2 regions of the Paenarthrobacter sp. CAP02 genome follow, and region 1 is predicted to be linked to the other one. Evidence: predicted binding sites of a transcription regulator. Region 1 holds the regulator's gene; the other holds the start of a gene.
What was found. Region 1 encodes Rex, which represses fermentation and respiration genes when NADH is low (regulators of the CRP and FNR family bind a similar motif). Its sites were predicted from a motif close to CTTGTGAANNNNTTCACAAG; they were not measured.
Positions count from the first base shown of each region.

Region 1 (6,045 bases):
CTGCCGCCTAAGTCCAGCCTGGACCCTGCACGGATCCTTCCCTTGTCCGTAATCCCCACGGCACAACGCCGGGTGTGACTTTCAAGGGCGGGATTCATAGCGGGACCCCCACAACGGCGCCTCCTCAGCATCACGCTGTGGGGGCGCCGTTTGGCTGTCTCGAAGATCACCCGCCAATTATTCGGCAGATACCCCCTGATTAGCTGCGAGTTGGCTCCGAATTTCCTATGCATCCTTCAACCACCGGTCTAAAGTGATGCCATGAGTACCCCAGACGAAGCACCACAGCCTCAGCAGCCCGGCTCACAGCCTCCGCAGCCCGGCAATGTTCCTCCTGCGGGTTACCAGCCACCGCAGGGCTACCAACCACCCCAGGGCTATCAGCCCCCATCGCAACCGGGGCAATACTCCCAGCCCGGAGCGTCCCAACCTGGCCCGGGGCAGCCCGGACCAGCCCAGCCCGGGTTCCACTTCGAAATGCCCACCGACGGCCCACGCAACTTCAACGACGTCATGCCGCAGGGCGGCTTCTCGGGAATGTTCAAGACGCAGGGCCTTCCCACGGAGTTGAAGGTTTCCTACTTCATCTGGGTTATCTCCGGACTTCTGGGCCTGCTGTTTGGGCTCATCGGATTCTTCGCCGTCATCGCAGCTTTCGCTTTTGCTCCGGCGTTCGCCGCGATCGCCCTGGTCCTGCTCCTGTTGGCCCTCGCTGTTGCAGCCGCCCAAGTAATCCTTGCCATGAAGATGAAGGAAGGCAAGGAATGGGCGCGGCTCGCCTTGACCATCGTGGCCGCCGTTTCACTGTTGCTCGCCATCTTCGGGGCGGCCAACGGTGGAGGTTCCGGCATGGGCCTGGGCGGTAACTGGTTCGGTTTCCTGGTCAGCGCAGTCGCCGTCGTCTTGATGTGGCTGCCCAACTCGCAGCTCTGGTTCAAGGCAGTCAAGGGCCAGGTCTAGCGTCCACGCTGGTTCCGTCGTCGGGCTTTACCGACGTGAAGGCCGCGGTGCAATCCCTCCGGATTCCCGCGGCCTTCATCATGAAGGCGTAAGCCCACATGATGATTTTTGCCGTAGCCATGGAATTCCTGCGTGTGTTTGGCTATAGCGTCAGACCCGGGATGTACGGTGTAACCAGAACCACGCTGGGGGCAGGGTCATTTTGCTGATCCCGGCGGCCGAACCAGCAGTCGAACAAGCAAAGGAATGCCATGAGCAACCCTCCCTACCCGCCGTCGAACCCGGGTGACGCCAACCAGCCCGAGCAGGCCGGCTCGCAGCCGACCGCACCTCAGTACGGCCAGCAGTCCCCGCCCGCCGCGCCGCAGTACGGGCAGCAGGCGCCGCAGTACGGGCAGCAGGCGCCGCAGTATGGGCAGCAGTCGCCGCCCGCCGCGCCGCAGTATGGGCAGCAGTCGCCCCAGTATGGCCAGCAGGCCTCCCCGTACGGCCAAGCCCCGTCCGCGCCCCAGTATGGCCAGGACACCAACTGGCCGAGCCAGCAGCCCGGCCCCACTACGGTTCCGCCGATGGTCAACTACGCCTTCTGGATGATCATCGCAGCCGGCGTCCTCTCAGCTATCAGCTCGCTGCTCCTTGCCACCACCGGTGCTGACGCCTTCATCAACGCCATGAACCAGCAGGCTGCGCAGCAAGGCACCGACCTTCCCGCAGGCTCCATGGAAGGCATGCGGGGGGTCATCTCCGTGAGCGCCATCGTTGGCGCGATCATTTCCCTTGGTCTTTACGCGCTGGTGGGCTTCAACGTCCGCAAGGGCAAGAACTGGGCAAGGATCCTGGGCACGGTCTTCGCCGCCATCTCAGTCCTCGGCCTGACCAGCCTCTTCCAGTTCGGCCCCACCTACGGCGTGCTGCAGCTCGTGGTGATCCTGCTGGGTGTTGCAGCAATCGTCATGCTGTACCTGCCGGCGTCGGCTCCGTATTTCCGGAAGCCCCAGCCGTTCGGCAACCCGTACCAGACTCCGTACGGCCGCTAAACCGGCGGGCCTGTCATAAGGCAACCCAACGGGCGTAGCCCCGGCGAAGGCTAAACGGCCTGGCCCGGTGTCTGCGCCCGTTGTGCGTGGTAAGCCAGGATTTGAAGCTCCGTGGCCATGTCCACCTTGCGGAGGTTGACGTGCGGCGGGACCTGCAGCAACACCGGAGCGAAACTGAGGATGCTTCGGATTCCAGCGGCGATCACGCGGTCGCAGACTGCCTGCGCCACAGTGGCCGGCAACGCGAGCACCACCATGTTCGTGTGCGTACGCTCCAGCACCCGCTCCAACTCGGCTGAGTCGCTGACCCGCAGCCAGCCCACCTCGTTGCCGATCACCATGGGGTCGGCGTCAAAGATAGCGACAACGTCGAAACCCCTGGACTCGAAGCCGCCGTACCGGGCCAACGCCTTGCCGAGGTTACCGGCACCGACGATCGCGACCTTCCAGTCATGGGTCAAGCCCAAGGCCGCGGCGATGTGACGGCTCAAGTATTGGACCTCGTAGCCCACGCCGCGGGTGCCATACGAGCCGACGTAGGAGAGGTCTTTGCGGAGAGTGGAGGAACTCACGCCGGAGGCTTCGGCGAGGGCTTCGGATGAAACCCGCTCCACGCCTTCTGCCAGCAAAGAGTTGAGCGCACGCAAATAGAGAGTCATCCGGGCCACAGCCGCGGGTGGGATCTGCTTGGCGGCAGGTTCGTTGTCCTCGGAAGTTGCTTCCGCGGACGGTTCCAGCGCAGTCACGGTATTCTCCATTGCGTCGCTTTGTTGTTCCACTCTATGACCCCCGGGCGGGCTCAACCAAAGCGATTACTTACGGGTAACCGCACCCTCAGCCCGCCAGGGCTTTCTTCAAGGTACGGGTCAGCCGCTCCTCGTCGATCTTCCAGAAATCCCGCTGCACGCCGTCAACAAGGACCACGGGAATCTCCTCCGCAAAGCGCTCCCGCAACTGCGGATCGCGGTCGATACTCTGTTCTTTCCACTCCAGGCCGAGGCTTGCGGTGACACGCTCGACGGCGGCACGCGCCTCCGTGCAGAGGTGGCAGTCAGCTTTGGTGAGGAGGACGACGTCGGGAGTAGCCATGGGATAACGGTAACCTCCCCGCCAACCCTCACTCACATCCCACCCCCTTCAACCCAACCCTCACTCACATCCCACCCCCATCAACCCAACCCTCACTCACAACCCACCCCCATCGGAGCGTGTGCCAGTGCGCCACAAGCGAGGTGCAGCAGCCATTGACTAGACTCAAGTCATGCCCGAGGAGAAGAACGCCGTGGTCGCCGCAGCTGCCAAAGCGCAGAAGCACACCGGCGAAGCTGCTTTCTTCGACGTCGACAACACGTTGATGAAGGGCGCCAGCCTCTTCCATGTGGCCCGAAAGATGTATGAACGCAAGGCGTTCACCTTGCCGCAGGCTGCTGGTTTTGCTTGGAAGCAGTTCAAGTTCGTGATGCGCGGCGAGAACATGGAAGATGTTCATGCTGTAAGGGATTCCGCACTCACTCTTGCGGCAGGCATCACCGTTGATGACATCAAAGCCTTGGGCGAAGAGGTCTACGACGAGATGATCGAGTCGCGGATCTGGCCGGGAACCAAGGCTCTGGCTGAACAGCACCTCAGAGTGGGACGCAAAGTGTGGCTGGTGACGGCAACCCCGATCGAGGTTGCCACCGTTATCTCAACCCGGCTGGGCTTGACCGGTGCGCTGGGGACTGTCGGTGAAGTGCACGACGGCATGTACACGGGGAAGCTCGTGGGCGACATCCTGCACGGACCCGCTAAGGCAGTCGCGGTCCAACTGGTCGCCGACCGCGAGGGCTTGGATCTGGATCACTGCTGGGCCTACAGCGATTCTGCCAACGACATCCCGCTGCTGACCATGGTGGGGCACCCCGTCGTCATTAACCCCGACGCGAAGCTGCGCCGGCACGCGCGCGACAACAATTGGCCCGTCTACGACTTCCGCTCCGGCCGCCGGGCTGCAACGTTGGGGCTCAAAGCAGCTACCGTGGGCGGCGCGATTTACGGCTTGTGGCGGGGCTTCTCCAGGTTCCGCGGCCCCCGCATCTGATCCTCTCTCACATCCCCCCCCTTCAGGCCAACCCTCGCTCACATCCCACCCCCTTCAAACCAACCCTCGCTCACATCCCACCCCCTTCAAACCAACCCTCGCTCACATCCCCAGGACGTGGCCCCGTCCCTGTGGATAACTTCTGCAGCTCCAGCGGGATCTGGGTCAGAATGCCGGTATGCAGATTCCCATACCCGTGCCCTCCGAGCTGGCATCCGCCCCGTTTACACTTTCGGAGGCCAAAGCGGCCGGCCTCGCCCATCCGCAGCTCTGGAAACGCGTCAGTATCGAGGCTGTAAGCAAGGGCATATACCGGCCGCAGGACTGGGCCTTTGATCTGGAATCGGCTGCTCGCTCGCTCTCGGCTGCGAGCCCTGGCGCTTGGATCTCACATGTCACTGCCGCCAAGATCCACGGATTTTCACTCCCACCTTGGCTGTCAGATTCCAATGAGCTGCATCTGAGCAAGCCGCGGAGTCTGCCTGCGGTGCGGCGAAAAGGTGTCACCGGCCACGGTTGTGGTCTCGGAGGGTGAAGTAGAGCTCAATCACGGCATGTGGATCAGTACACGTTCCAGGACCTGGTTGGACTTGGCCCGAATGCTTCCGCTGAATGAACTGGTCAGTGTTGGCGACGAACTCATTCGCGTCCCCAGGCCCGAATTTGAGCAAAGGGACGCGCCGTTCACGACCATCCACGAACTACGCACCATGGTGGATCGCCACAAGAACCTGCAGGGCGTTGTCCGTGCGAGGGAAGCACTGGACCTGATGCGTGTCGGTGCCGACTCGGCGCCGGAGACTGCGCTCCGTCTGGCTATGTTCGATGCTGGGCTTCCCGACCCGGAACTACAGGTGCGGCTCTACGTCAACGATCCTTTCTCGCCTTCAGCCGACCTCGGCTACCGCGAGCGTCGGGTCGCTATCCAGTACGACGGCGGTCATCACCTTGCGCAGGAACAGATCCTCAGTGATCGGCGAAGGGACAAGGCATTCGAGGCAGCGGGGTGGACGGTGCTCATCTTCGGTAAGTCGGACCTCGCGGACAACTTCGCGAATGCCACCCGTCAGATCAAAAGGGCTCTAAGAAACGGCTGGGTAGACCCATCGGTCCAGGCGGGCTTCGCGCGGCCCCACGCGTGAGAGAGCGTCTGGGGGAAACAGGCGGGACGTGAGAGAGCGTCCGCAGGAAACAGGCGGGACGTGAGAGAGCGTCTGGGGGAAACAGGCGGGACGTGAGAGAGCGTCGGGGGTGCAAAAATGCCCGCCACCTCGAAAGGCAACGGGCATTCACGCTTGGTGAAGTATCTCTACTTCTTATTGCGGCGCTGGTGGCGGGTCTTGCGAAGCAGCTTGCGGTGCTTCTTCTTGGCCATACGCTTGCGGCGCTTCTTAATAACTGAACCCACGAAAGTTCCTTACAAACTAGAAGGTCCTGTCTGTTGGAACGGATCCGCGGAAGCAGACAGTACAACTGACAGATTCTTACATTGACGTAAAACGTTCCTTAACAGAGTACCGCTTCAAAGAGGCACCCCGTGACCACGGTCCGTGAGGTGGACTGCGGCAGGCTCAGGCGGTCTCGGATTGCCCGTCCACGACAGCACCCTTGAGGTACTGGGATACGGCCTCTTCCGGAACCCGGAACGAACGGCCGAACCTGACGGCGGGCATTTCCCCCGAGTGAACCAGGCGATACACGGTCATTTTGGAAACACGCAAGACGTCGGCCACTTCAGCCACCGTCATGAAACGCGCATTCGAGAAGTTAGTCTCCGCGGACATTTCCCATATTCCTTTGCTCTCAGACAGTAGGACACCCCCAGTAGAACGGTGTGCCGATGCTGAGCCATCCAACAACCATGTGCTAGATACTCTAGAGGCTGATGGGGCCAATGTGAAAGCATTTCCGGAAAGTGGGACCCTACTCCCCCGATGCCACCCGGCGCTTCCGGGCCGAGGCTGCGAG
Region 1 covers NZ_JBEEII010000010.1:108,986-115,030, forward strand. Annotated here, with positions in the region: gene ABHM97_RS17130 (YceI family protein) at 1-11, shown strand, start outside; gene ABHM97_RS17135 (hypothetical protein) at 262-960, shown strand; gene ABHM97_RS17140 (hypothetical protein) at 944-1,081, opposite strand; gene ABHM97_RS17145 (hypothetical protein) at 1,212-1,997, shown strand; gene ABHM97_RS17150 (redox-sensing transcriptional repressor Rex) at 2,048-2,755, opposite strand; gene ABHM97_RS17155 (glutaredoxin family protein) at 2,832-3,086, opposite strand; gene ABHM97_RS17160 (HAD family hydrolase) at 3,259-4,077, shown strand; gene ABHM97_RS17165 (endonuclease domain-containing protein) at 4,677-5,219, shown strand; gene ABHM97_RS17170 (30S ribosomal protein bS22) at 5,387-5,485, opposite strand; gene ABHM97_RS17175 (helix-turn-helix domain-containing protein) at 5,649-5,861, opposite strand; gene ABHM97_RS17180 (3-deoxy-7-phosphoheptulonate synthase) at 6,001-6,045, opposite strand, start outside.

Region 2 (6,045 bases), on a different contig from region 1:
TGTGCCCAGATGGAGTTTTCAGTGTTGGCCACGATTTCCTGGGCCTTTTCCACTGCTCCGCGCATGCCTTCGGAACCCGGGGTCAGAACGATCTCGGCACCGTAGGCGCGCAGCATGACGCGGCGCTCAGTGGACATGGTCTCGGGCATGGTCAGGATGACCTTGTAGCCGCGTGCAGCGCCGACCAGTGCCAAGGCGATGCCGGTGTTGCCGGACGTGCCTTCCACGATGGTTCCGCCGGGCTTCAAGGCGCCGGACTTCTCAGCGGCATCAATGATGGCTACGCCGATGCGGTCCTTGACGCTGTTGGCAGGGTTGTAGAACTCAAGCTTGACCGCAACGGTGGCGTCAAGGCCTTCGGTGAGCCGGTTCAAACGGACCAGCGGTGTGCGACCGACCAGCTGCGTGACGTCGTCGTAGATCCTTGCCATGAAGATTATGCCTATCTCTGAGGAGGGAATGCTGAGGTCAGCCTAACGAGCCGGATCGAAACCCTGCTAAGCAGTAAGCCACGCAGAGTAATATTTCCGCGCCTTCGCCAGCTTCGGGTTAATAATCACCTGACAGTAGCCCTGGTAGGGGAACTTGGCGTAGTAATTCTGGTGCACTTCTTCGGCTTCATAAAAGTCGGGGAGTCGACTTACTTCGGTCACAATCGGGTCGGACCAGAGGGCCTGGGCGCGCTCGATTGCTTCTTCGAACAGCACCTTCTCTTCGGTGGTGGTGTAGAACATCGACGAACGGTACTGGGTGCCGACGTCGTAACCCTGCCGGTTCAGGGTGGTGGGGTCGTGCAGGGCGAAGAACATGTCCAGGATGACTTCCTCCGGAACAACTGTTTCGTCGAAGGTCACGGCCACCACCTCCGCGTGGCCGGTGGTTCCGGAACAGACTTCGTAGTAGTCGGGATTGCGGACATGACCGCCGGTGTAGCCGGAAACAACCGAGCTGACGCCGCGGGTTTTTTGGTAAACGGCATCCAGGCACCAGAAGCAGCCGCCGCCAAGTACGAAAGTTTTCATGTTCTCTTCAATGGATCGGAGGGCGTGATGATTCCCGCAACACCTTACGGGACAATAACGGCGACGCCGGGTGGCGGGACTGCCTGATTCGGTCCGGTAGGTAAGAATAAGAGTATGGAAGCAGTAGACACTGACATTTCTGATGCGGATTCCGGCGAAGATGTCGGAGCAGTTGAGGCCACGGGGGAACCCACGCTCGGTCAGGTGTTACTGGCCGTGGAGGAGCTCTGGCCGGAGTCGCTGGCGGAGGAGTGGGACGAAGTCGGCCTGGTAGCGGGCCGCCCCAATGTTCCGGTAAGCAAGGTCCTCTTTGCCGTGGATCCCACCCTGGAAGTCATCGACGAAGCCATCGAATGGGGTGCCGAGCTGCTGATAACGCACCACCCCCTACTGCTCAAAGGCGTGAATTCCGTAGCGGCCACGTCAGCCAAGGGCCTGGCTATCCATCGCCTCATCGAGGCCGGGACGGGACTGCTGACTGTTCATACTAACGGTGACTCAGCCGTCGGAGGGGTGTCCGACGTCCTGGCAGACGCCTTCGGCCTGGAGAACGTCACGCCCCTGACTCCGGCCAGCAATGGACTGCCCGAAGAGGGGATCGGCAGGGTAGGTGACCTTCCTGACCTGGAAACACTCGGTGATTTTGCAGCCCGTGTCTTTGAAATGCTCCCCGCAGTGGCCGGTGGCGTGAGGGTTGCCGGCGATAAGGACGGCCTGGTGCGCAGGGTGGCGGTATGCGGCGGCGCAGGCGATAGTTTGCTTCCCGCTGTCCGCGCCAGCCACGCAGATGTGTACGTGACTGCGGACATGCGCCACCATCCGGCCTCCGAGGCCCGTGAGGGCGCCACGAACGGTCGTCCCTACTTGATAGACGTTTCACATTTCGCCAGCGAATGGCTGTGGCTCCCTGCTGCGGCCGAGGCCTTGGGGAACGTGCTCGCAGACCAGGGTTTCGACGTGGAGATCCGTGTCAGCAGCACCAACAGCGATCCCTGGGACTTCATACTGACTCCCGGCGGGGACTAGAGTCTAGAAAGATATGGGCAGCCCCGACAGATAGGGGGTGTCATGCCGCTCCTGATCTCCGGGACCGGCAGTGATAAGCGGAGGTAAGCGTGGCGAAAGCAGCACCGGCAGAACAATACAAATTGCTTGAACTGCAGGGGCTCGACGCCAAGCTCAAGTCGTTGGCCGGCCGTCGCCGCGTACTGGAAACGGATCCACGCATCACCGACCTCACCGACGCCCTGAACGTGGCAAACGGTGAACTGGGAGCGGCCAAGGTCGCCGTGCACGATGCCGAGGCGGAATTGCGTCGGGCCGAGGCTGATGTGGAACAGGTGGCTACGCGCATCGAACGCGACGAAGCCCGGCTCAATAGCGGTACGGGCCTGTCCAAGGACCTGGTGGCGCTTCAGAGCGACATTGCCTCGCTGAACAAGCGCCGCTCCGACCTTGAGGACGTCGAGCTGGAGATCCTTGAGCGCTTGGACACCCTTCGCGAACGCCAGACCGCCCAGCAGGCGATCGTTGATGACATTCAAGGTTCCTTTGGCAGCATCCGCGCGGAGCTCGATGAGGCCATAGCCGAAATTGCCGCCGAAGAGACCGTCGTTCGTGGACAGCGGGCCGCTTTTGCAGAGTCCCTGGACGCCGGGCTCCTGGCAATCTACGAGAAGACCATTGCCAAGCGGGGAGTGGGCGCCGCTCGGTTGTTCCATGGCAAATCCGAAGGCTCCGGCATGATGCTGAGCCCGGGGGACCTCGCGGAAGTCAAGGCTGCTGCAGAGGACGACATTGTCTTTTGCCCGGACTCGGGAGTAATCCTGGTCCGTTCGGCAGAGTGGAACTAGGCCGGACCGACCCTAGTTGGGCCCAACCTGGCCAGCCAGGATGATGTTGAGTGCGTGCGGCTTGCGGGCCGTGCCCTCCACCAATTCCGTGATCCACATTTCGCTGGCTGCCTTGGCCAGTTGTGCCGGCGTGGCCGGCGCCTTGCCGCGCCGTGTCAGAAGGTGCCGGGCCAGTTCACCCCGGGTGTGTTTGGCGAAGTGGCTGACCACCGTACGTTTGCCGTTTGCCTCACTGAAAACGTTGACGTTTACTGTCTGGGCGGCGGGGGGAGCCCAGGCAGCTGCGTAGGTGCTCGACCGGCAATCCACCACCAGTTCGCCTTCAGCCCGTTTGGCGAGGACGGCGTTAAGCTGCGGCTTCCAGTAGGAGGCGAGGCGTCCGACGTCGGGCAGTGCAGTTCCCATGGACAGCCGGTAGGCGGGCACTTGGTCCCCAAAACCAATGGCGCCCCACAAAGCGGAGATCACCAGGATGGATTCGGTGGCTTTGCGTCGTTGGGTTGCGGTCATGCTCTTATAGCCCAAGGCGTCATAAAGGACGCCGGAATACACCTGGTGCGCCGGGGCAGCCGGTTCGGCATGCAGCCGGGTGTTACGTTCGACGTCGTCCCGCAAGGAAGCGCCGACGCCCAGCAGCGTCAGGGCATCGTCATGCGCGCTCACCGTCCCCAGGGCCTCAAGAACCGTGGCGCGGTGCTGGTTCAGCTCGGGGAAACTCAGCGACTCCCAATTGATCGCGGGACCTTTGGTGGCAGGGGTCTTGCCTTCGGAAGGCGGAAGCAGAATCAGCACCAGTCGATATTACGCCGGACTTTCCAAGCTCCCGACGCCGGTAGACTTGATGGCGGATGGGTCGACCAGGCGGTCGCGCGTCACGAAAGTGGCTCGAGGAACGTCCGGGCTCCGCAGGGCAGGGTGGTGGGTAACGCCCACTCGGGGTAACCCGCAGGCCAGTGCCACAGAGAACAGACCGCCTGCGCCCGGTGATGCTTGCATCATGGGGCAGCAGGTAAGGGTGAAACGGTGGTGTAAGAGACCACCAGCTCCCTGGGTGACCGGGGAGGCTAGGTAAACCCCACCCGGAGCAAGGCCAGACAGGACACGTTTGAGGGCTGCCCGCCCGAGTGTCCGGGTAGGCTGCTGGAGGGCGTCGGCAACGGCGTTCGTAGATGGATGGCCGCTACTCACTTTCCGGTAACGGAAGTGATGACAGAACCCGGCGTATCGGTCGACCCATCCATTTATGACCAGCGCAAACACTGCGTGTGAGTGATTTCACGCCTTCGAAAGTCCTGCCACCGGTCCTTCCGCCCTAGAATAGGTACTGAACGTAGATGTTCTGCCGCCGGGACTGCGTTCGCAGCCGGCGGATTTTCTTTGCTCTCGTTCAAGGCGCTGTGGGTGGACCGAAGCCCGCCGGCGCATGTGCCGCAGGACTACTCCGGGCGGCCGCTGCCATCTGCATACGAGGACGTATGTGGTTGACCCAAGGAAGGTAGTTCTGTGAGCCAGACGTCAGATTCTTGTCTTGATAAGTGGATGGGCCGGGAGGCTCTCGCCGAGGCCATGATTCCGGTGATCGGCCGGTTGTACCGGGAAAACAACGTGGTCACCAGCATCCACGGCCGGAGCTTGATTAACAAGTCCACCATGAACATCCTGAAGGCTCACCGCTTCGCGCGCCGGATGAGCAACCACGAGCTCCTGCTCGAAGAAACCGCACCCCTGCTCAACGCTTTGTCCGAGTTGGAGTTGGGCGCTGCTGCTATCGACATTGCGCGTCTGACGGAGAAGTACCGGGCTGAAGGCAATGGCGCCTCCCTGGACGAGTACTTGCGTGCGGAACTTGCCGACGTCGTTGGCAAGCGCGGCGCTGACGACCGCACCAGCACCGACGTCGTCCTTTACGGCTTCGGCCGGATCGGCCGCCTGCTGGCGCGCCTGCTCATTGAAAAGGCCGGTGGCGGCCACGGTCTTCGACTCCGTGCGATCGTTGTTCGCAAGGGCGCCGAGAACGACCTCGTCAAGCGCGCAAGCCTGCTGCGCCGCGATTCTGTCCACGGATCCTTCGAGGGCACCATCCGCGTGGACGAGGAAGCCAACACCATCACGGCCAACGGCGTCCAGGTCCAGGTGATCTACTCGGACAACCCCGCCACGGTGGACTACACCGCGTACGGCATCAAGGATGCCTTGGTTGTGGACAACACCGGCCGCTGGCGCGACGCTGAAGGCCTCTCCCAGCACCTGCAGAGCAAGGGCGTCGCCCGCGTACTGCTCACGGCTCCGGGCAAGGGCGAACTCAAGAACATCGTCCACGGCATCAACCACCGGGACATTAACGACGACGACAAGATTGTCACCGCCGCATCCTGCACCACCAACGCCATCACCCCGGTGCTGAAGGCCATCAACGACAAGTTCGGCATCATCCACGGCCACGTGGAAACCGTCCACTCGTTCACGAACGACCAGAACCTGATCGACAACTTCCATAAGGGCGATCGCCGCGGACGCTCTGCTGCGCTGAACATGGTCATCACCGAAACCGGTGCTGCCAAGGCTGTGGCCAAGGCTCTGCCCGAACTGCAGGGCAAGCTCACAGGTAACGCCATCCGCGTTCCCACCCCGGACGTTTCCATGGCCATCCTCAACCTGAACCTTGAGAACGGCACGACGCGCGACGAGGTGAACGACTTCCTCCGTGAGATGTCCCTGCACTCGGACCTTCGCAAGCAGATCGACTACATCGACTCGCCCGACGTCGTTTCCACGGATTTCGTCGGCTCCCGCCGCGCCGGCATTGTTGATGGCCTTGCAACCATCTCCAACGACAAGAACCTGGTCCTCTACGTCTGGTACGACAACGAATTCGGCTACTCCTGCCAGGTTGTCCGCGTCATGGAGGAAATGGCCGGAGTCAACCCGCCGTCATTCCCCGCCAAGGACGTGATTGCCCCCATCGCGGTGCTGGAAACGGCTGACGCTTAAGCAACCAAAACTATTTAGGGGTTTCCCGGCTGTGTCACTGGCCACAGCCGGGAAACCTGATCAAAATGGGCTCATGGACAACGAATCAACCCTTGAGCACGAAACCACCCTCGAACACGCGCTGGACGTTGCGCGGGCCAACCATAAGCAGGCCCAAAAACTCCTCGACCAGGCAGTCG
Region 2 covers NZ_JBEEII010000003.1:15,984-22,028, forward strand. Annotated here, with positions in the region: gene cysK (cysteine synthase A) at 1-431, opposite strand, end outside; gene msrA (peptide-methionine (S)-S-oxide reductase MsrA) at 498-1,022, opposite strand; gene ABHM97_RS05655 (Nif3-like dinuclear metal center hexameric protein) at 1,137-2,048, shown strand; gene ABHM97_RS05660 (zinc ribbon domain-containing protein) at 2,138-2,875, shown strand; gene ABHM97_RS05665 (YaaA family protein) at 2,888-3,667, opposite strand; RNA gene rnpB (RNase P RNA component class A) at 3,725-4,115, shown strand; gene ABHM97_RS05675 (glyceraldehyde-3-phosphate dehydrogenase) at 4,379-5,866, shown strand; gene ABHM97_RS05680 (hypothetical protein) at 5,940-6,045, shown strand, end outside.
Region 2: the regulator Rex is predicted to act here: its motif matches at 4,138-4,157, upstream of ABHM97_RS05675 (glyceraldehyde-3-phosphate dehydrogenase).